Regions from separate parts of the Roseateles sp. GW821-FHT09H10 genome, predicted to be linked through region 3. Evidence: predicted binding sites of a transcription regulator. Region 3 holds the regulator's gene; each other region holds the start of a gene.
What was found. Region 3 encodes FNR, which switches genes on or off when oxygen is low (the NO sensors DNR and NnrR bind a similar motif). Its sites were predicted from a motif close to TTGATNNNNATCAA; they were not measured.
Positions count from the first base shown of each region.

Region 1: the regulator FNR is predicted to act here: its motif matches at 2,280-2,293, upstream of AC07OY_RS26575 (ornithine carbamoyltransferase).
Region 2: the regulator FNR is predicted to act here: its motif matches at 3,164-3,177, upstream of cyoA (ubiquinol oxidase subunit II).
Region 4: the regulator FNR is predicted to act here: its motif matches at 1,431-1,444, upstream of AC07OY_RS09800 (hemerythrin domain-containing protein).

Region 1 covers NZ_JBWKOB010000007.1:119,746-127,006, forward strand. The annotation lists gene AC07OY_RS26565 (bifunctional acetate--CoA ligase family protein/GNAT family N-acetyltransferase) at 1-1,071, shown strand, start outside; gene AC07OY_RS26570 (NAD(P)H-dependent oxidoreductase) at 1,080-1,676, opposite strand; gene AC07OY_RS26575 (ornithine carbamoyltransferase) at 1,750-2,244, opposite strand; gene AC07OY_RS26580 (Crp/Fnr family transcriptional regulator) at 2,446-3,210, shown strand; gene AC07OY_RS26585 (putative bifunctional diguanylate cyclase/phosphodiesterase) at 3,255-6,617, shown strand; gene AC07OY_RS26590 (methyl-accepting chemotaxis protein) at 6,683-7,261, shown strand, end outside.
Region 2 covers NZ_JBWKOB010000005.1:269,079-276,339, reverse strand. The annotation lists gene purL (phosphoribosylformylglycinamidine synthase) at 1-227, shown strand, start outside; gene AC07OY_RS22455 (SRPBCC family protein) at 224-679, opposite strand; gene AC07OY_RS22450 (ArsR/SmtB family transcription factor) at 676-1,029, opposite strand; gene AC07OY_RS22445 (glutathione S-transferase family protein) at 998-1,672, opposite strand; gene AC07OY_RS22440 (MFS transporter) at 1,788-3,119, opposite strand; gene cyoA (ubiquinol oxidase subunit II) at 3,234-4,310, shown strand; gene cyoB (cytochrome o ubiquinol oxidase subunit I) at 4,320-6,323, shown strand; gene cyoC (cytochrome o ubiquinol oxidase subunit III) at 6,340-6,963, shown strand; gene cyoD (cytochrome o ubiquinol oxidase subunit IV) at 6,963-7,261, shown strand, end outside.
Region 3 covers NZ_JBWKOB010000001.1:1,390,650-1,397,910, forward strand. The annotation lists gene AC07OY_RS06460 (hypothetical protein) at 1-371, shown strand, start outside; gene AC07OY_RS06465 (sigma 54-interacting transcriptional regulator) at 532-1,941, shown strand; gene AC07OY_RS06470 (BON domain-containing protein) at 2,140-2,472, shown strand; gene fnr (fumarate/nitrate reduction transcriptional regulator Fnr) at 2,529-3,287, opposite strand; gene hemN (oxygen-independent coproporphyrinogen III oxidase) at 3,398-4,792, shown strand; gene AC07OY_RS06485 (urease accessory protein UreH domain-containing protein) at 4,792-5,418, shown strand; gene icd (NADP-dependent isocitrate dehydrogenase) at 5,485-6,741, shown strand; gene AC07OY_RS06495 (hypothetical protein) at 6,791-7,066, shown strand.
Region 4 covers NZ_JBWKOB010000002.1:411,148-418,408, forward strand. The annotation lists gene tkt (transketolase) at 1-1,366, opposite strand, end outside; gene AC07OY_RS09800 (hemerythrin domain-containing protein) at 1,488-2,102, shown strand; gene AC07OY_RS09805 (diguanylate cyclase) at 2,112-5,249, opposite strand; gene AC07OY_RS09810 (potassium channel beta subunit family protein) at 5,316-6,299, opposite strand; gene AC07OY_RS09815 (substrate-binding periplasmic protein) at 6,422-7,159, shown strand; gene AC07OY_RS09820 (substrate-binding periplasmic protein) at 7,167-7,261, shown strand, end outside.

The DNA of each region.
Region 1 (7,261 bases), on a different contig from region 3:
ATCCTGCACAAGTCGGATGCCGGCGGCGTGCGCCTGGACCTGCGGGACGAGGATGCCGTGCTGGCCGCGGCGCAAGACATGCTGGCCCACCTGCAGCTCACGCGCCCCGAGGCCCCGGTCGAGGGTTTCAGCGTGCAGGCCATGGTGCGGCGTCCCCATGCCCAGGAACTGATCCTGGGCGCCCATGTCGACGCCATCTTCGGCCCGGTGCTGTTGTTCGGCCAGGGCGGCATTGCGACGGAAGTGCTGGGCGACCGGGCGGTGGCACTGCCGCCGCTGAATCGCACGCTGGCACGCGAGCTGGTGGAGCGCACCCGGGTGGCCCGATTGCTGGCGGGCTACCGCGGCCGCCCGCCGGCCCATCTCGATGCGCTGTGCGACACGCTGATCGCCGTCGCGCAGATGCTGGCCGACCTGCCGGAAATGGCCGAACTGGACATCAACCCGCTGCTGGCCGACGAGCGTGGCGTCGTCGCGCTGGATGCGCGCGTCCGCCTGTCCTCCACCGCCCCCTCGGGGATGGCGCGGTTTGCGGTGCGCCCCTACCCGGCCGAACTGATTCGCCCCCTGTACTGGCGAGGCAATACCTTGGTCATGCGACCGATCCGCCCCGAAGACGAGGCGCTGCACCGCGAATTCCTGGAGGCCTGCACCCCTGAAGACCTGCGCATGCGCTTCTTCCAGGCGCCACACGCGCTGACGCACGACGATCTGGCCCGCATGACGCAGATCGACTACGAGCGTGAGATGGCCCTGCTCATCGTCGACGAGCAGGCCCCGGGCAGCCCGGCCACGCTGGGCGTGGCCCGCCTGGTGCGCGACCCCGACAACATCAATGCGGAGTTCGCCCTGCTCGTGCGCAGCGACCTCAAGGGGCAGGGTATCGGGCGACTGCTGATGCAGGCCTTGCTGGACTACGCCGCGTCGCGCGGCACCGAGCGCCTGGTCGGCTATGTCCTGCGCGAGAACAGCGCCATGCTGAACCTGCTCAAGCCCATGGGCTTCGACATCCGGCCCGATGGCATGCAGCCCTCGGAAACCCTCGTCGCGAGCCGCGCGGTGGCGCGTTGACCTGCGGCTCAGTCGGCGCGCTCGCCGGCGCGGCGCATGCGCGCCAGCCATTGGGCGGCATCGGCATCCTTCAATCCCTCCACCATGCCGACCAGGGTCTCTCGCACGGGCGCGAAGCCGACGAATCCGAGGATGTTGCGCTCCAGCGATTTGACGCTGTGCGCCCGGAAGTACCAGCGATAGACCAGGGCCGGCATGCCCATGGTCACGACAACCCGGGCCGAACGGCCCTTCAGCAACTTGACGCCCATCGAATCGGGGCCGGCCTTGCCGACCGCGAAGCCGGGGCGCGCCACCTGTTCGAGGAAGGCCTTGAGCAGGGCCGGCATGTCGCCCAGCCACAGCGGGAAGAACAGCGCGACGTGATCGGCCCACTGGATGTCCTCCTGGGCAGGCCGCAGCGCTGGCGGCACCGCGCCCTGCTCCCAGTCCTGCTTGCTGCGCAGCAGCGGAAAGTCAAGCTGGGCGACATCCACGCGCCGAACCTCGTGGCCGGCCTGGCGCGCCCCTTGCGCATAGGCATCGGCCAGCGCGTGGCAGAGGTGGCCGCCGTCCGCGTCGGGATGGCCGAGGATCAACAGGACATGGCGCTTTTGAGAGGTCATGGTGCCACCCTAGCTCGGCGCTCGCCCCCTGGCCTTGCGATGGATCAAGACCTTCGCGCAGATGCCTGCCGCTTCAGCGAACGCTGAGCAGCAGGGCCGCCTGAAGGATGGCGCGGCGCCGCACGGCGGGCGGCGCGTCGACGCCAAGGACATCGACCAGCGCCGCCGTCGGATGATCCTCGGTCGCCAGGCCGGCGAAGACGGGAATGGTGCTGCTCTTCGCGATCTGGCCCACCAGCGTGGCCGGGAGATGCTGGCATTCGACGGCGTCGTAAAGCCTGGCCAGCATCCGGGCCGTGGCGGCGATCTGCTGCGCACTGCTGTTCTCGTCGAGCCCCAGCTGGACACGGGACACATGCGCTCCCAGCGTGGTGGCGGCACGCAGGAACTCGCCCTCGCCCTCCGCGCCCCCGCGCGGCGACACGAACGCGAACTTCTTGCCCTGCAACAGCTTGAGTGCACTGTCGCCGAGCTTGGAGAGCGTCTGTGCCTGCCGGACCAGCGCGGCTGCGTCCTCAGGGCTGGAAAACTCGGCGCTTGTGGCGCCTTGACGGGCTTTTGAACACATTGAGCGCAAGCGTATCGACGCGTCATGCGCCGACATTGACCCAGGTCAACCCCGCCGGATCTGGCTTGGTGTTGTGAAGCGCCGTCACGGCCCGTTTACCGAGTGTTACGCAGTGCGACCGACTGGCGCCTGCCGTTGGCATCGGGTTGGCCGGCGCTGCCTAGCATCGTTTGCATCAAGCCAGCTTCACCGGAGCCCGAGATGCACACGACTTCACACCCTGCCTTCCAACGCGCCGACATCACGGCGCCGCGCACGCCCGACGGGTCCAGCGCAGCGCCCTCGCAGGTCCAGCGCATCGCCGATGGACTGAAGCTGCTGCAGGACGCGCTGAGCCCCACGCGCCGCATCGTGCACGCTGGCGACCTGCTGTACCGCAATGGCGAGCGCTTCGAGCATCTGCACGTGCTGAACTCCGGTTGCTTCAAGCTGCTCAGCGTGTCCGAGAGCGGCGACGAGCAGATCGTCGGACTGAAGTTCCGTGGCGACTGGCTGGGCTTCGGCGGCATCGCCAAGGGCAGCTATGCCTGTGACGCGATCGCCATGGACACGGCCGAAGTCTGGACCCTGCGCTATGACGCACTGCTGCGGGCCTGCGCCGAGCAGCCGCGCCTGATGGCCCTGTTGCACGAAGCCATGAGCAGCGAAATCATGCGCGACCGCGAGGCCAAGACGGCGCTTTGCACACTGCCGGCGGATGCGCGGGTCGCGACCTTCCTGCACGACTGGGCCGGCTCCCTGGCCATGCGCGGCCTGCGCACCGACCAGATCAGCCTGCGCCTGACCCGCGCCGAGATCGGCAACTACCTCGGCCTGACGCTGGAGACGGTCAGCCGGGTGCTGTCGAGGCTGGCCCGGGCCCGCCTGATCGCCTTCAACGAGAAGAGCCGCCGCGATATCTGCATCCCCGACTTCCATGCCCTGGGCAGCTTCAGCGGCCGCCCCGCAGCAGCCGGCCTGCACTGAGCAGAGCGCCCATCGAAGGCGACGCAGCGATCCAGGGAGAAGCCATGAATGCACAGCATCAAGATCCAAGCGCAACTTCACTGAACCCGGCGCCCGAAGGCCAATACGCCAGCCACCAGGCGACTTCACTGCGCCGCCTTGTGCCGCAAACCCCACAGGGACTCGCGGCCGCCTACGCGGCCTTCAGCCTGACATGGATCATCCTGTCGGACAAGCTGCTGCAGGCCGTGGCCTCCGACGTCGCGACGCTGACGGCCGTCAGCCAGGGCAAGGGCCTGGCCTTCGTGCTGGCGACCAGCGGGCTGATCTACTTCGCGGCGGCGCGCGGCCGCCAGACCCGCACCGCCGCGGCGCACCCCAGCGGCTCGGGCAACCTGCTCTGGGTGTTCGCCCTGCTGTCGGCGACGGTGGTACTCGCCAGCCTGGTCAGCTACGCCAGCTCGACCCACAAATCCTACGAGCAGCAGGTGGAGCATCTGCGCCGCGAGGCCGGCCTCAAGGCGGACATGGTGCAAGGCTGGGTCGAAAGGCGCACCGACGAAGCCCGGCAGCTCACCACCGACCCGCAGCTGCGCGCCGGCGTGCAGCGCTGGCGTCGCAATCCGGACGAAGCGCTGACCGCCGATATGCGCCGGCAGCTGCTCCTGCTGCTCGCCTCCTCGCGCTATGCCGACACGCTGCTGCTGGACGAACGGGGCCAGGTGCTGCTGGCGCCGGACGGCCGCGCACGGATGCTGGACTCGGCGACGTCGGCGGGCGCCCGCGAGGCGATGCAGCGCGGCCTGGTGTCCAGCAGCGACTTCCACGCCCAGGCGGGCGAGCCTGACAGCCTGCAGTTCGACCTGTACGTGCCGCTGCCCGGCACCGATGGCCGGCCCGAGACCGTGCTGCTGTTGCGCACAGCGCCGCACCGCACCTTGCTCCCCCAATTGCAGGCGGGCTCCGCCATCGACACCCCGGCAACCCTGTTCTTCCGCCCTGCCAGCCAAGGCCTGCTGGCGATTGGCGCGGACGGTTCGAGCGTGCCTCTCGCCGGGCCACGAGACCCCGCGGCCACCTCGCTGGCCGTCTTGGCCAGCACCCCTTCCCTGGCCGGCACGGTGCTGGACGGCCTGGGCGGTGGCAACGAGGCCCAGGCCGCCGTGGCCGCTCCGGTCCGTGGCTCGGCCTGGTATGTCGCCATGCAGGCGCCTCCCAGCCTGCTGCAGGGCGACGCCATGTCCGGCGCCGCCACCCTGGCCATCGTCAACATCCTGGCCGTGCTGGCGGCCGGGGCGGTCATCTACGGCGCCATGCAGCGCCGCGAACTGCAGGCGGCCTCGCGCATGGCGGCAGCCCATCAGGACAAGGAGCGGGCCTGGAAGATCGCCGAAGCGATCGCCAACAGTTCGACCGATGCCATCTTTGCCAAGGACCTGCAGGGCCGCTACCTGTTCGTGAACCGCGAGCTGTGCAAGGCGCTGGGCCGCACCCCGGAGCAACTGATCGGCGCAGACTTGGCCGGCCTCTTCCCGGCTGACCAGGTGCGACGTCTGCTCGAAGACGACACCGCCGTGCTGCGCTCGGACAGGCCCGTCTGCGTCGAGACTCGGTTGACCATGGCCGGCCGCGAGCGGGTCTACGCCTGCAACAAGGGTCGGCTCGTGGACGCTGAGGGTCGCACCATCGGCGTCTACGGCATCTCCAGCGACATCACGGAGCGGCGCGACCTGCAGCAACGCATGCGCCAGTGGTCGACGGTCTTCGAGGACATCCGCGACGGCGTCGTCATCACCGACCCGCTGGGCCATATCCAGTTGGTCAACCGGGCATTCACCACCATCACCGGCTACGCCAGCACCGAGGCGGTCGGCGCCAGCATGCAGTTGCTGCACTCCGGCCGGCACGACAAGGCCTTCTACGAGGAGATGTGGGCGTCGATGACCCAGACCGGCCATTGGCAAGGCGAGATCTGGAACCGCCGCAAGTCCGGCGAGATCTACCTCGAATGGCTCACCATCAGCGCCGTGCGCGAGGACGACGGCGGCGTCACGCACTACGTGGGCGTGTTCACCGACATCAGCCGCCTCCGGGACAGCGAGGCCCAGGCCGACTGGCTGGCCCACCACGACCCGCTGACGCGCCTGCCCAACCGCATGCTGCTGCAGAGCCATCTCGAGCAGGTCTTGCTCAAGGCCAGCCGCCACGAGAGCCGGGCGGTCGTCATGGTGCTCGACCTCGACGGCTTCAAGACCGTCAACGACAGCCTGGGCCATCCGGCCGGCGATGAACTGCTGGTCTGCGTCGCCGAGCGGCTGAAGAAGCGCCTGCGCCACACCGATTTCCTGGGTCGGCTCGGCGGCGACGAGTTCCTCGTCATCCTCGACGGCGGGTCGGGCGCCGACCGCATCGCCACCCTGGCCGGCGACCTGCTGGCCACGGTCGCAGCGCCCATCGCCCTGTCCTGCGGCCAGGACGCCTATCTGACGGCCAGCATCGGCATCAGCACCTTCCCGGACGACGGCAGCGCTTCGGCCGTGGAATTGCTGCGCGACGCCGACACCGCGCTGTACCGCGCCAAGGACTTGGGCCGGAACCGCTGCTGCTTCTACACCGACGACATGAACGGCAAGGCCATGGCCAAGCTCGACCTGGAAGCCGCGCTGAGCCGCGCCGTCGAGCGCGACGAGCTGCTGCTGCACTACCAGCCCAAGGTGGACGCCCACAGCGGCGAGACCGTCGCCGCCGAAGCCCTGCTGCGCTGGAACCGGACCGGGGTCGGCCTGGTGTCTCCCGGCGATTTCATTCCGCTGGCCGAGCACAGCAGCCTCATCCTCGCCATCGGCGCCTGGGTCATCGACACCGCCTGCCGGCAGATCCGGACCTGGATGGATGCCGGCCTGCCGGTGGTGCCCATCGCCGTCAACGTGGCCGCGCGGCAGTTCGCCGCGGGCGACCTCGACGCCGTCGTGGCCCAGGCCCTGGAACAGCACGGCGTGCCGGCCCGCTGCCTCGAGCTGGAGCTGACCGAGGGGATGCTCATCAGCAACCCACAGGCGGGAACGCTGATGCTGCAGCGGCTGCGTGACCTGGGCGTCAAGGTGTCGCTGGACGACTTCGGCACCGGCTATTCCAGCCTGGCCTATCTGCAGCAGTTCCCGATCGACGCGCTGAAGATCGACCAGTCCTTTGTGTGCCGCATCGGCGAACAGCCCGACGGCGAGGCCCTCGTCGACGCCGTCATCGGCCTGGCCCACCGCCTGCGGCTGCGGGTCGTGGCCGAGGGCGTGGAGACCGCCGCCCAGCGCGAGCACCTGCGGCGCCAGGGCTGCGACGAGATGCAGGGCTACCACTTCGGCCGGCCGGACACGCCCGAGGCGCTGCAGCGAAGGCTGGCCGCCGAAGCGGACCTGGCACCCGTTTGCTGACCACCCCGGCCTTTCATCAACCCCTCTTTCACCAGCATCGCCGCCGTTGCGGCAGGGAGACTTCCATGCGCACCAATCTGCCAGTCACTGATCGCGAATACCCGGTTCCGGCCGACCGCAACCTCGTCTCGACCACCGACCTGAAGGGCCGCATCCTGCATTGCAACGCGGCCTTCGTGGACGCCAGCGGCTATTCGCGCGACGAGTTGCTCGGCCAGCCCCACAACATGATCCGGCACCCCGACATGCCGCCGGAGGCGTTTCGCGACCTGTGGGCCACGATCTCCGCCGGCCAGCCCTGGTCCGGGCTGGTGAAGAACCGCCGCAAGGATGGCGACCACTACTGGGTGCTGGCCAATGTCACGCCGCTGGTGGAGAACGGCCAGCCCATCGCCTTCCTGTCGGTGCGCTCGGCACCCAGCCGAGCCCAGATCGACGCGGCCGAGCGGCTCTATGCGCAGATGCGCGACGAACAGCAGGCGGGCCGGCTGGTCCACAGCCTGCACCGTGGCCAGGTGCAGCGCCGCGGCTGGCGCGGGCGTCTGGGCCGTGCCCTCGCCTCTCAGCCCTGGCTGGGCCTGGCGCCGAGCTATGGCGCCGTGGGCGCGCTGGGCTTGCTGCTGGCGAGCCAGGGGACCTGGGTG
Region 2 (7,261 bases), on a different contig from region 3:
GCTTTGTCGACAACCACGGCCAGGCGACCGAGGCCTATCCGTTCAACCCCAACGGCAGCCCTGGTGGTCTGACCTCGGTGACGACGCCTGACGGCCGCTTCACCGCGCTGATGCCGCATCCGGAGCGCGTCTTCCGCAATGTGCTGATGAGCTGGACCTCGGGCGACAAGAGCGCCCACAGCCCTTGGCTGCGCATGTTCCAGAACGCGCGGAAGGCTCTCGGCTAAGCCGCGTCGACTTCGAGCAGCAGGCGGTCGAGGCCCTCTTCGGTGCCTCGCCGACGCTGCGCGATGTCCATATGACCGTCGAGGTAGGCGAGCTGTTCTGTCAGCTTCAGCGTCGAGCCTGAAGCGCCGTCCGCGAACTCCACCGTGACCAGCGACGCCGACAGCGCGCGGCCGCCCATCGTCATCGAGTAGGCGAACACGATGCGCGCGTCCTTCACGATGTCCAGAAACACCTTGTCGACCGCCAGCGGCGTGCCGTCGTCCAGACGGCTGCGATAGATCTCGAACCCACCCGGCCGGAAGTCCATGCTGAACTCCGTCGCCCCGGTCTCGGCATGGCAGTCGTTCCAGCGCTGCTTGGTGGCCGGGTCGGCCCAGGCGGCGAAGACGCGGGCGGCCGAGGCCTTGAAGCGGCGGTCCAGCACAAAGCTGGTGTGGGCGGCAGCGGTCATGGCTTGTCGTCCTGTTCTTGAAGAAGGGCGTCGAGGGCGTCGAACTGGCGATGCCATTGCGCCTTGCGCTGCGCCACCCAGTCCTCCAGCCCGCTGAAGGCATCTGGCGCGATGCGATAGGTGCGCACGCGGCCTGCCTTGTCCGATGCCACCAGGCCGCCGGCCTCCAGCACCGCCAGATGCTTGACCGCCGAGGGCAGGGCGATGCCCAAAGGCTTGGCGAGGTCGGTCACCGACGCCGGCCCGCGCGCGAGCTGATCCACCATCGCCCGGCGGTTGCCGTCGGCGAGCGCGACGAAGAGGCGGTCCAGGCGCCCGTCAGTCGGCGAGGAAGCGTGCGGGGAGGGCATGGCGCAGCGGGTAGTACTTCAAGACGGGGCGGGCCTCGACGATGCAGCGCCAGACCGAAGGCCGGGCCAGCAGGCGTTCGAAGTAGGCGGACAGCCTCACATGCCCGGGCGAGAAGGGGCGGATGATGGCCGCGTGGAACAGCGACGGCGCGGCTGCGCAGTCGGCCATGGAGAAGGCCTCGCCGGCGGCCCAGGGGTCGTCGCCCATGCGGCTCTCGATGAGGTCATAGGCCTGGCCCAGTTCATTGACGACGGCGCTCATCGCGATGGGATCGCGGTCGGCCTCGGGCCTGAGCAACTGGGCCACATAGCGCTGCGCGGGCGTCATCACATAGCAGTCGAACAGCCGGTCCCACAGGCGTACCTGCAACTGGGCGTCGAAGTCCTCGGGCAGCAGGCGCACCGGGCCGGGGTGGCGGCAGTCCAGGTATTCGATCTGCACCGAGGTCTCGGGCAGCACGCGCTCGCCGTCGACCAGCAGCGGAATCTTGGCCGTGGGCCACAGCGCCGCATAGGCCGCACGCGCGTCCGGGTCGCCGAGGTTGACGCCGCGCGCCTCGAAGGGCGTGTCGTTCTCGTAGAGCGCGATCAGGACCTTCCAGCAGTAGGAGGACAGCGGGTGGTAGTGCAGCGTCAGGGACATGGTGGACTCAATCAGTTTCCAGTGCGGCTAAGTGTATTGAAACTTTCCAAAGTTGGAAACTGTTGGGGCAAAGAAAAGCGGGCCGGAGCCCGCTTTCTACTTGGTGCGATCTGCTTCAGTCTTCGACCACCGCGGCCGCCTGCAGCTGCTTGTTCACCCTCAGCGCCACCAGCGTGCACAGCGCGCCCGACATCAGGTACGCCGTCAGCGTGATCAGCCCGAAGTGCGACGACAGATACAGCGCCACCACGGGTGCGAAGGCGGCGCCGAACAGCCAAGCCATGTCGGCCGTCAGCGCCGCGCCGGTGTAGCGGAAGTGGGGCAGGAAGTTGGACGTCACCGAGCCGGCCGACTGGCCGTAGGACAGGCCCAGCAGCACGAAGCCGATCAGGATGAAGGCCGCCTGGCCGGGCTTGCCGCCGCCCAGCATCAGCGGCGCGAACACGGCGAACACGCCGATGGCGATGGCCATGCTGCCGAGGTAGCTGCGCCGGCCGATCTTGTCGGCGATCAGGCCCGACATGGGCATGGCGACGGCGGCGAAGGCCGCGCCCAGCAGCTCCATCTTGATGAAGTCGTCGATGCCTTGCGGGTCGGACAGGGCCACCCAGGACAGCGGGAAGACCGTCACCAGATGGAAGAGGGCGTAGCTGGCCAGGGCGGCAAACGCGCCGATGACGATGTGATGGCCCTGGGCCGGCAGCAGTTCGTGCAGATGGGCGGGGTCGAGCTCATGCTCTTCCATGCGCTTCTCGTACTCGTGCGTGACCACCAGGCGCAGCCGGGCGAAAAGCGCGACGACGTTGATGGCGAAGGCCGTGAAGAAGGGGAAGCGCCAGCCCCAGGACAGGAAGTCCTTGCTGTCGAGGCTGGTGTAGACGTACAGGAAGACGCCAGAGGCCACGAAGAAGCCCAGAGGGGCGCCCAGCTGGCCCAGCATGGCGTACCAGCCGCGGCGGTCGGGCGGGGCGTTCAGCGCCAGCAGCGAGGGCAGGCCGTCCCAGGAGCCGCCCAGGGCCAGGCCCTGGCCGACGCGGCACAGGGCCAGCAGCAGGATGGCGGTGCTGCCGGCTTCGGCAAAGCCGGGCAACAGCCCCATGGCGACGGTGGAGCAGCCGAGCAGGAAGAGGGCGGCGGTCAGCTTGGTCGAGCGGCCGAAGCGGCGCTGGATCTCCATGCCGATCAAGGTGCCGACCGGTCGGACGACAAAGGCCAGTGCAAAGACCAGGAAGGCGTAGAGGGTGCCGGTGAGCCTGTCGGCGAAGGGGAAGAAGACCTGGGGGAAGACCAGCACCGAGGCGATGCCGAAGACAAAAAAGTCGAAATATTCGGACGCGCGGCCGATGATGACGCCCACCGCGATATCGCCGGGGGCCAGATCCTCGTCCGTCCGGGTGGTCAGCGGACCGGATTGGGGGCTAGGGAAGGTACTACCTGCAACTGCCATTTCGGGCTTGTCTCCGTCTGTGCCTTGGACAAAATGTCCAATCGTTGATTTACCTCAATCAACTTACATTCCGTCGCTGCCCGCAAGATCGTTAACCCTCGCGCGCCTCTCAGGATGTACCCCAACAAGTCTCTCCTCACATGCGTCCTGGTTTTGTCAGCCAGCTTCGCTTTGTCCGGCTGCGACTGGATCGTGATGAAGCCCCACGGCGACATCGCGAACCAGCAGGCGCAGCTCATCGTCACCTCGACGCTGCTGATGCTGCTGATCATCGTCCCGGTGATCGCGCTGACGCTGTTCTTTGCCTTCCGTTACCGGCAATCGAACCCCGAGGCGACCTATGCGCCGGACTGGGACCATTCCACCCGCCTGGAACTCGTCATCTGGGGCGCGCCGCTGCTGATCATCATCGCCCTGGGCGCCATCACCTGGATCAGCACCCACAAGCTCGACCCCTTCCGCCCGCTGGACCGCATCGCCGAGGACAAGCCCCTGGTCGCCGGCGTGAAGCCGCTGGAGGTCTACGCCGTTTCCATGGACTGGAAGTGGCTGTTCATCTACCCCGAGCAGGGCATCGCCACCGTCAACGAGCTGGCCGCGCCGGTGGACCGCCCCATCCACTTCCGCCTCACGTCCACCAGCGTGATGAACACCTTCTACGTGCCCGCTCTGGCCGGCATGATCTACACCATGCCGGGCATGGAGACCCAGCTGCACGCCGTCATCAACAAGGCCGGCGTCTATGACGGCATCTCGGCCCATTACAGCGGTGCCGGCTTCTCGGACATGCGCTTCAAGTTCCACGGCCTGAACGACGCGGATTTCGCGCGCTGGGTCGAAGGCAACAAGGCGGGCGGCGCCAAGCTGACGCGTGAGGACTACCTCAAGCTGGAGCGGCCGAGCACCAAGGAGGCCGTGCGCCGCTACGCCAGCGTCGAGCCGGGGCTGTGGGGCGCCATCGTCGACCGCTGCGTCGACGGCAAGAAGATGTGCGTCAGCCAGATGATGGCCATCGACGCCGCCGGCGGTGCCGGCAAGGGCGGCCTGGCCAGCACCATGAGCAGCCCATGGCGCGATGCCGAGGGCGGCAAGCGCGACCGCACCGTCGTCGCTGCCCTGTGCACGCCGACCAATCCGCTGGGCCTGCCCATCGAGACCGACGCGGCCACCGCCGTCGCGCAGAAGAAGTAAGAGAAGCCGATGACCGCTCCTGTCTACCCCGAAGAGCTCCACCCGGTCTTTGGCCGGCTGGGCCTGCATGCCCTGCCCATCCACGAGCCCATCCTCGTGGCCACCTTCATCGCCTGCGCGCTGGGCGGCCTCTTCGTCTTCTTCCTGATCACGAAGTTCAAGCTTTGGGGCCACCTGTGGCGCGACTGGATCACCAGCATCGACCACAAGAAGATCGGCATCATGTACATGCTGCTCGGCGTGGTCATGCTGCTGCGCGGCTTTGCCGACGCGCTGATGATGCGGGCCCACCAGGCCATGGCCTTCGGCGAGAACGCCGGTTTCCTGCCGCCGCATCACTACGACCAGGTCTTCACGGCCCATGGCGTCATCATGATCTTCTTCGTCGCGATGCCTTTCGTGACGGGCCTGATGAACTATGTCGTGCCGCTGCAGATCGGCGCGCGCGACGTTGCCTTCCCCTTCCTGAACAACTTCAGCTTCTGGATGACGGTGGGCGGCGCCATCCTGATCATGATCTCGCTGTTCGTCGGCGAGTTCGCCAAGACCGGCTGGCTGGCCTTCCCGCCGCTGTCGGGCATCCTCGCAAGCCCTGACCCCGGGGTGGACTACTACCTGTGGTCACTGCAGATCGCGGGGGTGGGGACGACGCTGTCGGGCATCAACCTGATCGCCACCATCATCAAGATGCGTGCGCCGGGCATGGCCATGATGAAGATGCCCGTCTTCACGTGGACGTCGCTGTGCACCAACGTGCTCATCGTCGCCAGCTTCCCCGTGCTGGCCGCGGCCCTCGCGCTGCTGACCGCCGACCGCTACCTCGGCACCAACTTCTTCACCAACGACCTTGGCGGCAACGCCATGCTCTACGTGAACCTGATCTGGATCTGGGGCCACCCCGAGGTCTATATCCTGATCCTGCCGATCTTCGGCGTGTTCTCCGAGGTCGTGTCCACCTTCAGCCGCAAGAAGCTGTTCGGCTACGCGTCCATGGTCTATGCCACGGTCGTCATCACCATCCTGTCCTACCTCGTCTGGCTGCACCACTTCTTCACGATGGGCTCAGGCGCCAGCGTGAACTCGTTCTTCGGCATCACGACGATGATCATCTCGATCCCGACGGGCGCCAAGATCTTCAACTGGCTGTTCACGATGTACCGTGGCCGCATCCAGTTCGAGGTGCCCATGCTGTGGACGGTGGGCTTCATGATCACCTTCACGGTGGGCGGCATGACCGGCGTGCTGCTGGCCGTGCCGGCGGCCGACTTCGTGCTGCACAACAGCCTGTTCCTGATCGCCCACTTCCACAACGTCATCATCGGCGGCGTGGTGTTCGGCGTCTTCGCCGGCATCAACTACTGGTTCCCCAAGGCCTTCGGCTTCCGCCTGGACGCCTTCTGGGGCAAGGTCTCGTTCTGGTGCTGGTTCATCGGCTTCTGGCTGGCCTTCACGCCGCTGTATGTGCTTGGGCTCATGGGCATCACGCGCCGCGTCAGCCACTTCGACGATCCGTCGCTGCAGATCTGGTTCGTCATCGCCGCCATCGGCGCGGGCGTCGTGGCCCTGGGCATCGGCGCCTTCCTGATCCAGATCGCCGTCAGCGTGATGCGCCGCAAGGAGCTGCGCGACACGACGGGCGACATCTGGGGCGGCCGCACGCTGGAGTGGTCCACGTCCTCGCCGCCGCCGGACTACAACTTCGCCTTCACGCCCATCGCCCATGAGATGGACGCCTGGTATGACATGAAGCAGCGCGGCGCCGAGCGCCCGGTCAAGGGCTTCGTCGACATCCACATGCCCAGGAACACCGGCGCCGGCTTCGTCATCGCCATGCTGGCCACGCTGATGGGCTTCGCGCTGATCTGGCATATGTGGTGGATCGCCGGCATTGCCTTCGCCGCCACCGTCATCGCTGCCATCGTGCACACCTTCAACTACGACCGCGACTACCACATCAAGGCCGATGCGGTGACCCGCATCGAGGACGAGCGCACCCGTGCGCTGGCCGCCTGACCGCAAGAGCTCTGACATGTCCGCCACCATTGCCACCCATGTGAACGGCACGCCGCTCTACTACGACCACAGCGGCGAGCACCATCCGCCCAACAGCACCATGCTGGGCTTCTGGCTCTACCTGATGAGCGACTGCCTCATCTTCGCGGTGCTGTTCGCCGTCTACGCCGTGCTGGGCCGCTCCTACGCGGCCGGCCCCTCGGGCGCCGACCTGTTCGACCTGCCGCTGGTGGCCGTCAACACGGCCCTGCTGCTGTTCTCGTCCATCACCTATGGCTTCGCGATGATCGCGATGCAGGCCCGCAAGAAGGGCCTGCTGCTGGCCTGGCTGGCCGTCACCGGCCTGCTCGGCCTGGGCTTTCTGGGCATCGAGCTCTACGAGTTCCACCACCTCATCCACGAGGGCGCCGGCCCGCAGCGCAGCGCCTTCCTGTCCAGCTTCTTCACGCTGGTCGGTACGCACGGCCTGCACGTCACCTTCGGCTGCATCTGGCTGGTCACGCTGATGTTCCAGGTCAACAAGCTCGGCCTCACGCCGGCCAACCGCCGCCGCCTGATGTGCCTGTCGATGTTCTGGCACTTCCTGGACGTCGTCTGGATCGGCGTCTTCACCTTCGTCTACCTCATGGGGGTGCTGTGATGGCCGGCCATGCACATGATGCTCACGGTCACGACGACCATCTCGACGGCGAGGAAGACTTCCACGTCAGCTACAAGGGCTACGCGACGGGCTTCATCCTGTCCGTCATCCTGACCGCCATCCCCTTCTGGCTCGTCATGGCCAAGGTGCTGCCCAGCCCCAAGATGACCGGCTTCGTCATCCTCGGCTTCGCGGCCGTGCAGATGGTGGTGCACATGATCTATTTCCTGCACATGAACGCCAAGGTCGAGCAGGGCTGGTCCATGCTGGCCCTGTTGTTCACGGCCGCCCTGGTGGT
Region 3 (7,261 bases):
CGGTGGCAGCGCCGCCGCCTGCGCCGGCCTGCCCCGAGCCCTTGCCGGCACCGGAGGTCAGGGCGCTGCAGGACCTGCTCGCGACGGCCGAGGAGTTGCGCAAGGCCCTGGCCCTGGGCCGCGGCACGGCCGAGTTGAACCAGGCGGTGGCGCAGGTGGAGGCCATCGCCACGTCCACCGATCCCCAGGCCGAGCCACTGAGGCAGCTGGCCGTCCAGCTGTCCCTGCGCCTGGCCGATCAGCGGCGCTTGCAGGACAGCGTCGACAAGCTGACCCAGCAGCTGCGCGAAAGCCAGCGCCGCAATGAACAGCTCAACGAGAAGCTGGAAGCACTCAAGGCCATCGAGCAGACCCTGCCCGCGAAACGATGAGCCCCTCGTCCAAGGATGACCTTGACCGGGACTGCTCTGCGGCCGCAGGCCGCAGAGAGGGGACGGCGATGCTTGCCGGATCAACCGGCAAGCATATCGCCAGCGCGGGCCGGCTAGGGGGCGGCCCGGCGCTCGGCCCGCAAACAACAGGACATCGAGCATGACCCATGCACCCGCCTCCCTCCTCATCGTCGATGACGACGCCGACCTGCTGCGCCTGATGACGATGCGCCTGACCGCCGCGGGCTACGCGGTGCAGGCCGTGGCCAGCGCCGAGGCTGCTCTCGCGCATCTGGCCGTGAAGCTGCCGTCGCTGCTCATCACCGATGTGCGCCTGCCCGGGCTGGACGGGCTGGCCCTGTTCGACGAGGTGCGCGCCCATCACCCTTCGCTGCCCGTCATCCTGCTGACGGCCCACGGCAGCATCCCCGACGCGGTGGAGGCCACGACGCGCGGCGCCCACGCCTACCTGACCAAGCCCTATGACGCCAAGGAGCTGCTGGCCAAGATCCAGCAGGCCCTGCGCGTCAACGCGCCCGGGCCCGCGCCCTTCGATGGCGACGGCGGCTGGCGCCGCGAGATCATCAGCCGCAGCCCGCGCATGGCCGAGGTGCTGGCCGAGGCGCGGCTGGTCGCGGCGACGGACGCCAGCGTCCTCATCGGCGGCGACAGCGGCACCGGCAAGGAGCTGCTGGCCCGCGCCATCCACAAGGCCAGCCCGCGGGCGGCCAAGCCCTTCATCGCCGTGAACTGCGGCGCCATCCCCGAGGCCCTGCTGGAGTCCGAGCTCTTCGGCCATGTGAGAGGCGCCTTCACCGGGGCCCAGGGCCATCGCCAGGGCCTGATCCCGGCGGCGCAGGGCGGCACGGTCTTCCTCGACGAGATCGGCGACATGCCGCTGGCCCTGCAGGTCAAGCTGCTGCGCGTGCTGCAGGAGCGCATGGTGAGACCCGTGGGCAGCAACGAGGCGGTGGCGGTGGACGTGCGCGTGCTGTCGGCCACCCACCGCGACCTGGACCTGGCGATGGCCGAGGGACAGTTCCGCCCCGACCTCTACTACCGGCTCAATGTCGTCAAGCTCAGCCTGCCGCCGCTGAGCGAGCGCCGCGAGGACATCGCCCTGCTGGCCCAGCATTTCCTCAGCACCCTGGCCGAGCGCCACCGCAAGCCGGTGCGCGGCTTCGCGCCGGATGCGCTTGAGGCCCTGGTGACGGCGCCCTGGCCGGGCAATGCGCGCCAGCTCTACAACGTCGTCGAGCAGGTCTGCGTGCTGGCCACCGGCGCCCTGGTGCCGCTGGCCCAGGTGCAGCGCGCCTTGCAGATGCCTTCGGCGGAAGTGCTGAACTACCAGCATGCCAAGCAGCGCTTCGAGCGCGACTACCTGAACCGGCTGCTCAAGCTGACCTCGGGCCACGTGGCCGAAGCCGCGCGGCTGGCGGACCGCAACCGCACGGAGTTCTATCGCCTGATGCAGAAGCACGGCCTGGATCCGCAGCTCTTCCGCGACGACCCCCTAGGCGGAGCGTCGGATTCTGGCGACAGGAAACTGTCCGGTGAATCAAGCACTTAGGGCGGACGGACGGCAGCCTGTCGCCGTGCGGCGACAAAACCATGCCGCGGGACGGCCGCGAAGGCGGGATCTGCCGTGGCTGGCAGCGCCAAGTCGTTGATGTCATTGATGAATCAGGAGCTGGCACACCCCTTGCGCTAAGCCGGTCGTGGTGCCGACCGGCATCGCGTTTGATTCAAGCATCCTCAGGAGATCTGCATGCAACAAACCACCCGCCTCGTCCGTCTGCTGTCCGCCGCCCTGGTGGCAAGCGCCGCATCCGCGGCCTTCGCCGCCGACCCCGCACCGGCCCAGCAGGTCGCCCAGGCCCAGCCCGCCGCCCCGGAAGCCGCCGTTGCGGCCCAGGCTGCCCTGGCCCTGCAGCAGGACAAGGATCTGCAGGCCCTGCCGCTGACTGTCAGCAGCACCGCCGCCGGCGTCATCGTCGTCAAGGGTGCGGCGCCCAGCGCCGAACTGGCCCAGAAGGCCGTCAAGCTCGTGCAGGCCGTGCCGGGCGTGAAGGAAGTTCGCAACGAGATCAAGGTCGGCTGAAGCGCCAGCCCCCTGATCCCGTCAGGCCCCGCGCGCCCCCGCGGGGCCTTTTTGCGTCAGCAGCGACTGTTGTTGACGAGGGCCTGCAGGCCGGGCTGGTCCAGGACGCGCAACTGGCGCTGCTTGACCTCCAGCAGCCCGTCGTCCTGGAACTTGGAGAAGGTGCGGCTGACGGTCTCGAGCTTGAGGCCGAGGTAGCTGCCGATCTCCTCGCGGGTCATGCGCAGCACCAGGCTGGACGGCGAGAAGCCGCGCGCCTGCAGGCGTTGCGTCAGGTTCAGCAGGAAGGCCGCCAGCCTCTCCTCGGCGCGCATATTGCCGAGCAGCAGCATGACGCCATGGTCGCGCACGATCTCGCGGCTCATGATCTTGTGGAACTGGTGCTGCAGCACGCTGAACTCGCGCGACAGCTCCTCCAACTGGCCGTAGAGAATGACGCAGACGGAGGAGTCCTCCAGCGCGACCGCGTCGCAGTGGTGGCGGTCGCTGCTGATGCCGTCCAGGCCGAGCAGCTCGCCGGCCATCTGGAAGCCGGTGACCTGGTCGCGGCCGTCCTCGCTGCCGACGCAGGTCTTGAAGAAGCCGGTGCGCACCGCATACAGCGCCTCGAAGCGCTCGCCGTTGCGGAACAGGTGCTCGCCACGCGGCACGCTGCGGCGCTTGCTGACCAGGCCGTCGAGCTGATCCAGCTCGCTGGCGTTCATCCCCACCGGCAGGCAGAGCTCGCGCAGATTGCAACTGGCGCAGGCGACCTTGAGCGGCTCGATGGCGGGGAAGGGGCTGCCGACCAGGCTGGGCGTTGTGGGCAGGCTCATCGCTTAGGGCAGAGGGGAGGTCAGCATGGTGCCCATTCTTGAATGCACATCGAGCACTGTCCTTGATATTGATCAAGGCCGCTTGAAACGCCGCTGGGCACAGTGCGGGCATGGCTGCCGTTTCCGACAAGACCCTGGACTCCGACCTGCTCGACGCCAACATCCGGCGCCACGACGCTGCCGGCCCGCGCTACACCTCCTACCCGACCGCCGATCGCTTCGTCGAAGCTCATCAGGCCGCGCAGCATCTGCAGGCCTTGAGGCAGCGCGGCGCGGCCCAGCCGCTGTCGGTTTATGTGCACATCCCGTTCTGCGAACAGCTTTGCTATTACTGCGCCTGCAACAAGATCATCACCCGCCACCATGAGCGGGCACTGCCCTATCTGGAGCGCATGGGCGTCGAGATGGATCTGGTGGCCGAGGCCCTGGGCGGTATGGCGCCGGTGTCCCAACTGCATCTGGGCGGCGGCTCGCCGACCTTTCTGTCCGACGCCGAACTGAGCCAGATGATGGCCATGCTGGGGCGCCACTTCAGGCTCCTGCCCGGCGCGGAGCTGTCCATCGAAGTGGACCCGCGCACCGTTGATGCTGCGCGCCTGGCCCATCTGCGGTCGCTGGGCTTCAATCGCCTGTCCTTCGGCGTGCAGGACTTCGATGCCGGCGTGCAGAAGGCGGTGCATCGGGTTCAGCCGCTGGAGTCGGTCGCAGCGCTGACGCAGTCGGCGCGTGAACTGGGATTCGCGTCCCTCAGCGTCGACCTGATCTATGGCCTGCCGCTGCAGACGCCTGCGAGCTTCGCCCGCACCATCGCCCAGGTGGCAGAGCTGCGGCCCGATCGCATCGCGATGTATGCCTATGCCCATCTGCCGCAGCGCTTCAAGCCGCAGCGGCGCATCGTCGCCGAGTTACTGCCGCCGGCCGGTGACAAGCTGGCCATGCTGTCGGGCGCCATCAGCGCCCTGCTCGGCGAGGGCTATGCCTATATCGGCATGGACCATTTCGCGCTGCCGGGCGATCCGCTGGCCATCGCCAAGCGCCAGGGCTTGCTGCACCGCAACTTTCAGGGCTACTCGACGCAACCGGATTGCGACCTGGTCGGCCTGGGGGTGTCGGCCATCAGCCGCGTCGGCGCCACCTATGCGCAGAACGCCAAGACCCTGGCGGAGTACGAGGACGCGCTGCGCCAGCGCCAGCTGCCGGTCCAACGCGGCCTGGCCCTGACACGCGATGACCTGTTGCGCCGCGCCGTCATCATGGCGCTGATGTGCCAGGGCCGGCTGGAATTCGAGTCCATCGCCGCGTCCCATCTCGTCGACGTCAATGCCTATTTCGCACCCGAGCTGGAGCGCCTGGCGGTGCTGGCCGCGCAGGGGCTGGTCGTGCTGGAGTCCGGCGCCATCCAGGTCACGCCGCTGGGCTGGTATTTCGTGCGCGCCATTGCCATGGTGTTCGACCGCTACTGCCAGGCCGACGCCAGCCGCGAACGTTTCTCCAAGATCATCTGATGGCGCTGGACGCGGCCCTGATCGCGTCGGCCACGCTGATGGGCCTGGCCGGCATGCCGCACTGTGCCGCCATGTGCAGCGCGCCCTGTGCGCTGGCAGGCGGGCGGCGCCCGGCGAAGCTGTTGCTCGGCCGGGTGCTCGGCTATGCGGCCGGCGGCGCGGCGGCGGCGGCCTCGGCCGAGTGGCTGGCGCGAAGCTCCCAGGGCCTGGCGCTGCTGCAGCCGGCCTGGGCCCTGCTGCAGTCGGCCCTGCTGCTGCTGGGCATCGTGCTGCTGCTGCGCGGCCGCATGCCGGTCTGGCTCGGCGCGCTGAGCTGGCGGCCGCAGCCCCGCCATGCCTTGGCCACCGGCATGGCCTGGGTGGTCATGCCCTGCGGGCTGCTGCATGCGGCCCTGCTGCTGGCGGGCCTGTCCGCATCGATGGGCAGCGGTGCCCTCGCCATGGCCGGCTTTGCGCTGGCCAGCACGCCAGGTCTTGCCATCGGCCCGCTGTGGCGGGCCAGGCTGCTCAAGCGCGGCGATGACGGTGGCATGCTGGCGCTGCGGCTGGCGGGCCTGGCGCTGGCGGCCGGCGCGGCCTGGGCCCTCGCGCATGGGGTTTGGCAGAGGCTCGCGGTGGCCTGCTGACGTGGCCATAAACTCGCCGGGTCCTGTTTTCCCGTCCCGTCTCGTCTCTCGCGGAGCCCACAAGTCATGTCGCAACACATCAAGGTGCCTGAAGGCGGCCAGAAGATCACCGTCAACGCCGACTTCTCGCTGAATGTGCCGAACCACCCCATCATTCCCTATATCGAGGGTGACGGCACCGGCCTGGACATCACGCCCGTCATGCTCAAGGTGGTGGATGCGGCCGTGGCCAAGGTCTATGGCGGCAGCCGCAAGATCCACTGGATGGAGATCTACGCCGGCGAGAAGAGCACCCAGGTCTATGGCCCCGATGTGTGGCTGCCGGAAGAGACGCTGCAGGCTGTCAAGGACTATGTCGTCTCCATCAAGGGCCCGCTGACCACGCCCGTCGGCGGCGGCATCCGCTCGCTGAACGTCACGCTGCGCCAGGAGCTGGACCTCTACGTCTGCCTGCGCCCTGTGCAGTATTTCGAAGGCGTGCCCAGCCCCGTGAAGGAGCCCCACAAGGTCGACATGGTCATCTTCCGCGAGAACTCGGAAGACATCTACGCCGGCATCGAGTACGAGGCCGAGAGCGACAAGGCGAAGAAGCTCATCAAGTTCCTGCAGGACGAACTGGGCGTCAAGAAGATCCGCTTCCCCGACACCTCGGGCATCGGCGTGAAGCCGGTGTCGCGCGAGGGCACCGAGCGCCTGGTGCGCAAGGCCATCCAGTACGCCATCGACAACAACAAGCCCAGCGTGACCATCGTGCACAAGGGCAACATCATGAAGTTCACGGAAGGGGGCTTCCGTGACTGGGCCTATGCGCTGGCCCAGAAGGAGTTCGGCGCCGAGCCCATCGACGGCGGCCCGTGGTGCAAGTTCAAGAACCCCAAGACGGGCAAGGACATCACCATCAAGGACAGCATCGCCGATGCCTTCCTGCAGCAGATCATCCTGCGCCCGGCCGAATACAGCGTCATCGCGACACTCAACCTGAACGGCGACTACATCTCCGACGCGCTGGCCGCCCAGGTCGGCGGCATCGGCATCGCTCCGGGCGCCAACATGAGCGACTCCATCGCCATGTTCGAGGCCACCCATGGCACGGCGCCCAAGTACGCAGGCAAGGACTATGTGAACCCCGGCTCCGAGATCCTGTCGGCCGAGATGATGCTGCGCCACATGGGCTGGACCGAGGCGGCCGACCTCATCATCACGGCGATGGAGAAGGCCGTGCTGAGCAAGAAGGTCACCTATGACTTCGCCCGCCTGATGGACGGCGCGACCCAGGTGTCCTGCTCCGGCTTCGGCCAGGTCATGATCGACCAGATGGAGTGAGGCCGCGCCCGCCATGGCGGGCCACCCGTCTAACGCCTAGACTCTGAGCATGCCGGACTACGCCAACACCTATGTGGCCGAAGAGCAGCTCCTCCTCTACGAGGGGGCGGACTTCGACGAGGTGGTGCTGGCCGATCGGGCCGGCGCGCGTGGCGCCCAGGTGTGGTGCTGGACCCGCCGCGAGACCGACCTCGACAAGGCGACGTGGCTGCGGCTCATCGTCGCGGTCGACGACAAGGATTCCGCCGCGACGGTGGAAAGGGTGCGCGGCGCGCTGAAGCCCCACCCGATTCCCGACCCTTTTCGCAAGCCGCTGCCGCATTGAGCGGCGCCCAAAAGGGAAACCCCGGCGTGAGGCCGGCGCCCAAAAAGGAAAACCCCGGCGGAAGGCCGGGGTTTGGGGGCGCTTCGTGGTGCTTCACTCGGCGTCCGGAAGGGGGCATTGCAGGAGGTCAACGCCTGGTATCAGACTGTATGAAATAAATCAGTCCGTTGGCTTGCTGTTGGATTACGGACTTCA
Region 4 (7,261 bases), on a different contig from region 3:
TGCGGATGGCGTTGCGGCTGTAGTCGCTGAAGGTCAGGAAGGTGCCGCCATAGGGGATGAAGCCGCCGTGCAGGGCGATGCCGTTCATGATGGCGGCCATCCCGAATTCGCGCACGCCGTAGTTGATGTGGCGGCCGTTGTTGGCCGTGCCGTCGGCAGCCACGCGCAGTGCCGGCGTGCTGGAGGTGTTGGTCAGGTTGGAGCCGGTCAGGTCGGCGCTGCCGCCCAGCATCTCGGGCAGCTTCAGCGTGAAGGCTTCCAGGGCCAGCTGGCTGGCCTTGCGGCTGGCGACGGTCTGGGCCTCGGCATGGGCCTTGACGACGGCGTCGACGGCGATCTGCGCGAAGTCGGCGGGCAGCACGCCGGCCATGCGGCGCTGGAACTCGGCGGCCAGCTCGGGGTGGGCTTCGGCATAGGCGTCGAAGCGCACATCCCATTCGCTCTCGGCGCGGTCGCCGGCGGACTTGTGGTCCCAGGCGGTGTAGACCTCGGGCGGCACGACAAAGGGCTCATGCGTCCAGCCGATGGCCTCGCGGGTCAGCTTGATTTCCTCGGCGCCCAGCGGCTCACCGTGGGCCTTGGCTGTATTGGCACGGTTGGGCGAGCCCTTGCCGATGGCCGTCTTGGCGATGACCAGCGTGGGCATGTCCTTGCTCTGCTTGGCCTTGCCGATGGCGTCGTCGACGGCGTCCACGTCATGGCCGTCCACCGGGCCGATGACGTTCCAGCCATAGGCCTGGAAGCGCTTGGCGGTGTCGTCGCCGAACCAGGGCGCGACCTGGCCGTCGATGGAGATGCCGTTGTCGTCGTAGATGGCGATCAGCTTGTTCAGCTTCCAGGAGGCGGCGAGTGCCGCGGCCTCGTGCGAGATGCCTTCCATCAGGCAGCCGTCGCCCAGGAAGACATAGGTATGGTGGTCGACGACGGTGTGGCCTTCGCGGTTGAAGTCGCGCGCCATCAGCTTCTCGGCCAGGGCCAGGCCGACGGCGTTGGTGACGCCCTGGCCCAGCGGGCCCGTCGTCGTCTCGACGCCGGCGGTGATGCCCACTTCAGGGTGGCCGGGCGTCTTGCTGTGCAGCTGGCGGAAGGCCTTCAGCTCCTCGATGGGCAGCTCATAGCCCGTCAGGTGCAGCAGGGCGTAGATCAGCATGGAGCCGTGGCCGTTGGACAGCACGAAGCGGTCGCGGTCGGCCCAGTGCGGGTTGGCCGGGTTGTGCTTCAGATGACGCCCCCAGAGCGCCACCGCGATGTCCGCCATGCCCATGGGGGCGCCCGGGTGGCCGGAATTGGCGGCCTGCACGGCGTCCATCGCCAGCGCGCGGATCGCGTTGGCCATGAGGGTGGGGGAGGCGGTCGTTGCGGTCATGGCCGGGGCTTTCTTGGGCTGGAGGGCAAAAACCCGGGATTTTACGGGGGTGCCTGGACGGGCCTTGATCCAGCGCAATACCACTTGCCCTTTTAGGCGCGACGCTGGACGAATGTCAGCCATGCCCATGCCCCTGGCCGTGCGCGTCATCCGCGCCGAGCACGACGCCCTCGCGGCCATGCTGCGCACCCTGCCGATGCTGCTGGCCGCCCAGCGCCGCGACCGCACGCCTCCCGACTTCGGCGCGCTGCGGGCCATGCTGTTCTATGTCGATGAATTCCCCGAACGCTTGCATCACAAAAAGGAAAGCGAGCTGTTGTTTCCGAAGCTGCGCGCGCTGGCACCGCAGCTGCGCGAGGTGCTGGACGAGCTGGAAGCCGACCACGCCCAGGGCGAGCGCGCCATCCGCGAGCTGCAGCACAGCCTGCTGGCCTGGGAGCAGATGGGCGAGGCGCGGCGGGACAAGTTCGAGCAGCAGCTGCGCGTGTACTCGGCGCGTTATCTGCGCCACATGAAGCGCGAGGAGACCGAGATCCTGCCGCAGGCAGCCCGCTGCTTCAGCGCCGCGGACTGGGCCGAACTCGACGAGGCCTTTGGCAGCCACCAGGACCCGTTGGCGCCGCGCACAGGGCAGCCCGTGGACGAAGCCTATGCGCCGCTCAGGCAGCGCATCCTGGCGGCGTTGCCGCCACCTTTTGGGTGGGGGCCGGCCACGACGCCGCAGGCGGTTGCGTAGCGGGCCCGCTCAGCCGCGCCCCGAGCGCAGCAGCGTCAGCCGGCCGCTGGCCGCCCAGCTGTCCAGCGGGCGGCGCACGTCCTGGCGCAGTTCGTCCTCGCTGGCGGCACGCGCGTCGAGCAGGCCGACCCAGGCATTGCGGCCGGTGTCCTTGGCTTCGTAGAGCGCCGCGTCGGCAAGGTCGATGGCGGCATGCCAGTCCAGGGCGCGCGGCAGGCCGGCGCACAGCGGGAAGGCCGAGAAGCCGACCGAGCAGGTCAGCGGCAGGCGCAGGCCGCCGTCCAGAGCGAAGGGCTGGGCGCTGACGGCCTGGCGGGCGCGTTCGGCCAGCTCGGCGGCGCGGCGGCGCGGCGTGCCGCGGGCCACGATGAGGAACTCCTCGCCGCCCCAGCGCACCAGGTAGTCGGTGGCGCGGAAGACCTGCTCGAGACGGCCACGCATCTGCTCCAGCACGGCGTCGCCGGCCATGTGGCCATGGGCGTCGTTGATGCGCTTGAAGTGGTCGATGTCGATGAGGAAGAACAGCAGGTCCTGCTCGCTGTCCTGGTCGGCGGTGACGAGGGTGCCGGCGGGCTGCTCGTAATGGCGCAGGGCCAGTGCGACGTCGGCCGGCATCTGGCGGTCCAGGAAGCGGCGGTTGCGCAGGCCGGTCAGGGGGTCGGTGAGGCTGGCTTCTTCCAGCTCGATGGACTTGGCCGTCAGCGCCGCCGTGGCGGCCTCCAGCGCCTCGGTGCGCTCCTGCACGCGCAGCTCCAGCACGCGGCGGTGGCGCAGCAGCAGTCGGGTGCGCATGCGCACGATGAGGGCCACCAGGCTGACGGCCGCGACCACGGCCAGGGCAAGGGCCCAGCGTGTCTGCCACCAGGCGGCGCGCACGTCGATGCCGATCTTGAGTTCGTTGACGCTCCAGGCACCGTCGCGGTTGCTGCCCATCACCCGCAGCTGGTAGTGGCCGGGCGCGAGGTTGGTGTAGGCCGCCGTGCGGCCCAGGATGCCGGCATCGATCCAGGCGCTGTCCAGACCCTCCAGCCGGTAGCGGTAGCGGTTGCGGCTGGGCTGGCTGTAGTCCAGCGAGGCGAAGGCCAGGCTCAGGCCGCGCTCGCCGGGCGCCAGCACGACATCGGCGCCGCCACTGGGCAGCGGGCGCTCCTCGCCGTCGACGCGCAGTTCCGAGACGACCAGCGGCGGCTTGTAGGTCCAGGGCGCGAAGCGGTCGGGATCGATGACGAGCAGGCCGCGGGCGCCACCGAACAGCATGCGGCCGTCGTCGAGCTTGGCGTAGGCACGGAACCAGCCGGTGCCGAGGTCGGCGCCGTCGGCCGCCCCCAACTCGCGGCGTTCGCCGCTCTGCGGGTCGAACATGTTGCGCTGCGACCAGACGCGGCCCTGCTTGTCGAACAGCAGGTTGGCGCCGAAGGCCCCGCCGACGTCCGACGCACCGACGACCTCGAAGCGCGCCTTCTTGCCGTCGCTGTCGATGAGGCGGTGCAGGCCGGTGCCGGTGTCCACCCAGAGGCGGCCGGCCAGGTCGACGGCCATGCCCAGCACGGTCTGGCCGGTCAGGCCCTTGGGCTCCACCCATTCGGCCACCGGTTCGTCCGCGCCGGGCTTGGCGACGCGGAACAGGCCGGCCGCGCCGCCCGCCCACAGGCTGCCGTCGGGCAGGGCCGCGAAGGCATTGACCTCGCCGGTGCCGCCCACCAGGCCGGCCGTCGGGATGGCGCGCATCTGTGGGTGCTCGGGCGACCAGCGCATCAGGCCGTCCAGCGTCGCGATCCACAGCGAGCCGTCCTCGCCGGCATGGAAGCGCCGCGGCACGGCATTGCCGCTGCGCAGCGTCTCCTTCCAGCGGCCCTGGGCATCGAAGCGCAGCAGCTGGGTGTCGATGGCGACCCACACGGTGCCGTCCTTGGTCTGGCCCAGCGCGTTGACCCGGCCCGGCGGCAGGCCGCCGCCGCCCTGGGCGACGACGCCGAGGGGCATCAGCTGGCGGTCGCGGCGCTCGATGCCGCCGGCCAGGGTGCCGAGCCAGATCTCGCCGTTGTCCAGCTGCAGGATGCTGCGCACGTCCAGGCCGCCGGAGACGGAACCGATGGCCTCGCGCACCATGGACAGGCCCGGCAGCGACGGCACATGGCGCATCAGGCCGCCGCCATAGCTGCCGGCCCAGATGGTGCCGGAGGGGTCGCGCAGCAGCGCGCGCACATCGCTGCGCGGCGCGGTGCCGGCGCCGGTGGCGGGCAGGCGCTCGATGAGGGCGCCATCGGTGGCGCGCCGGCGCGACAGGCCGGAGGCGTCGCCGAACCACAGCTCGTCGGGATCGGGCTGGGCCATGGCCATGACCGGCCAGACGCCCGAGCTGGCGCCCGGCGTGGCGCCGGGGCTGAAGGGCAGGGCCTGGCCCTGGGGCGACAGCGCGCGCAGCTGGCCCTGGGCCGTGCCGATGATGATGCGGCCGTCAAGTGACTCGCTGATCAGCGTGACGAGCTGGTCGCCGAGGCCGACGTTGAGCGTCTCGATGGGGCCGTCGACGGCCTTGCGGGCCAGGCCGCGCCAGGTGCCTATCCACAGCGTGCCCTGGCGGTCGACGAGCAGGGTCTGCACGCGCGGGTCGGGCAGGCCGTCCTCCTTGCCGCGGTGGTGGGTGAAGCGCTGGGTCTTGACGTCGAAGCGGTCCAGGCCGCCGCTGCCGCCAATCCACAGCGTGCCGTCCTTCTCCAGCGCGAAGGTGCGCACGGTATTGGCGGCGGGCGCGGTGTCGTCGGCCGACTTGCCGTCGCGGGCCCAGCGGTCCCAGCGGCCGGTGGACGGATCCAGGCGCACCAGGCCGCTGTTGCCGGCGGCCACCCACATCCAGCCGCGCGGGTCGGGCAGCATGGCGCGCACGAACTGCTCGGGCAGCAGCTGGCCGTCGGGGCCGGCCAGCGGATAGCGGCGGAAGGCATAGCCGTCAAAGCGCAGCAGGCCCTCGGGCGAGCCCGCCCACAGCAGGCCGCGCGCATCGATGGTCAGGGCGGAGACGACGTTGTCCCGCACGGCCCCCGGCTCGCCGATGGGTTCGAAGCGTGGCACGACGGCTTGCGCCGCGCCAGCCAGCCCGATGGCAAGCAGCAGGGCTGCACACCCTTGTTTTATCAAGACCCTCATGCCTGGCATTCTCAGCCAGCATTTGGGTCTTGCCGGAGGGGTCTTGCCCTCAGAGAACGTGAATGATCACTGCGCCAGGGGCTTGGCGATGGCGTCGATACGCTCGATGACCTCGGCAGTCAGCTTGGGCGTGACCGCCAGCGCGCCCAGGTTGTCGTGCAGCTGCTCGATGCGGCTGGCACCCAGGATGACGGTGGACACGCGCGGGTTGCGGTTGATCCAGGCGATGGCCAGCTGGGCGGTGTTGCAGCCCAGTTCAGCGGCGATCTCGCTCAACTTGCCGACGGCGTCATTCTTGGCCTTGTCCTGCAGCTGCTCGCGCATCCAGCTCATGTTCTCCAGCGCGCCGCGGCTGCCCGCCGGGATGCCGCCGCGGTATTTGCCGGTCAGCAGGCCCGAGGCCAGCGGGCTCCAGGTCGTCAGTCCCAGGCCGATGTCCTCGTACAGGCGGGCGTACTCCTGCTCGACCTTGCGGCGGTGGAAGAGGTGGTACTGCGGCTGCTCGACGACGGGCTTGTGCAGGTGGTGGCGCTCGGCGATATCCCAGGCGGCGCGGATGTCTGCTGCTGACCACTCGCTGGTGCCCCAGTACAGGGCCTTGCCCTGGCGAATGATGTCGCTCATGGCCCAGACCGTCTCCTCGATGGGCGTGTTGGGATCGGGGCGGTGGCAATAGATCAGGTCCAGATGCTCGAGCTGGAAGCGCTTCAGCGACGCGTCCACCGCCTGCATCAGGTATTTGCGGTTCAGCGTGTCCTTGCGGTTGGTGGTCGTCACGCCGTCGCGCGACAGACCCCAGAAGAACTTGCTGGAGACGATGTAGTCGAGGCGGTTCCAGCCCAGGGCCTTGAAGGCCTGGCCCATGACGACCTCGCTCTCGCCCTGGGCATAGACCTCGGCGTTGTCGAAGAAGTTGATGCCGGCGTCGAAGGCGGCGGCCAGCATCTCGGTGGCGGCCTTGGTGTCGACCTGGTTGTGATACGTGACCCAGGAGCCGAGGGAGAGTTCGGAGACCTGGAGGCCGGCGCGGCCGAGACGGCGGTATTGCATGAGGTTGCCTGTGCGGAAGGTGCGGAAAAGCGACAGCTTATCGGGGGCTGGCCGTGCAGGCGGGTGCATGGCCACAATGCCCCCAGCGCGCCGGGGGCGGGGCGCACGACTGGACCCAAGCCATGGTGAGACGCCCGACGAGGCGCGGCCTGCTGCTGCTGACCCTGGCCGGCGCGTGCACCGCGCGCGCCGACGAGGCGCCGCTGCACGTCCTCATCGACGGCAGCATCGAGATGCCGCAAGCCCAGTTCAAGGACGGCCGGCCGATGGACGGCCTGCAATACCTGCTCGCCCTCGAACTCGGCCAGCGCCTGGGCCGCCCGGTGCGCTTTCGTCTCGTGCCGCGCCGGCGCGTCGCCCAGCTGCTGGACCAGGGCCAGGAGGCCGACCTGATCTGCAACTACATCCCCGGCTGGCTGCCCGGCCCGCTGCAGTGGAGCCGGCCCTATCTGGACGATGCCGACATGCTGGTCAGCACCTCGCGCCGCCCGGCTCCGGCCCAGCTGCAGGACGTGGCTGGCCAGCGCATCGGCACGGTGGCGGGCTTCCTCTACCCCGAGACCGAAACGGCCCTGGGCTCGGGCTTCGTGCGCGACGACGCGCCCAACCTGATCACCAATCTGCGCAAGCTCGCCTCGGGCCGCATCGACCACGCCATCGTCGGCCGCGTCACCTACGAATACCTGCAGCGCCGCGGCGAGGTGCCGCGCGAGCTGCACCCGCCGCTGGTCATCGCGCGGCTGCGCACGGCCTGCGCGCTGTCGCCGCGCAGCAGCCTGTCCCTGGCCCAGCTCGATGCGGCGATCGCCGCCATGCAGGCCGACGGCAGCCTGGCGCGCATCGTCGAGCGCTACCGCTGAGCCCGCCATGCGACTGACACGGCGCCAACTGCTGCTGGCCCTGGGCGTGCCGGCCCCGGCGGCCGCGGCCGACAAACCCCTGGTCGTGCTGGTCGACGGCAG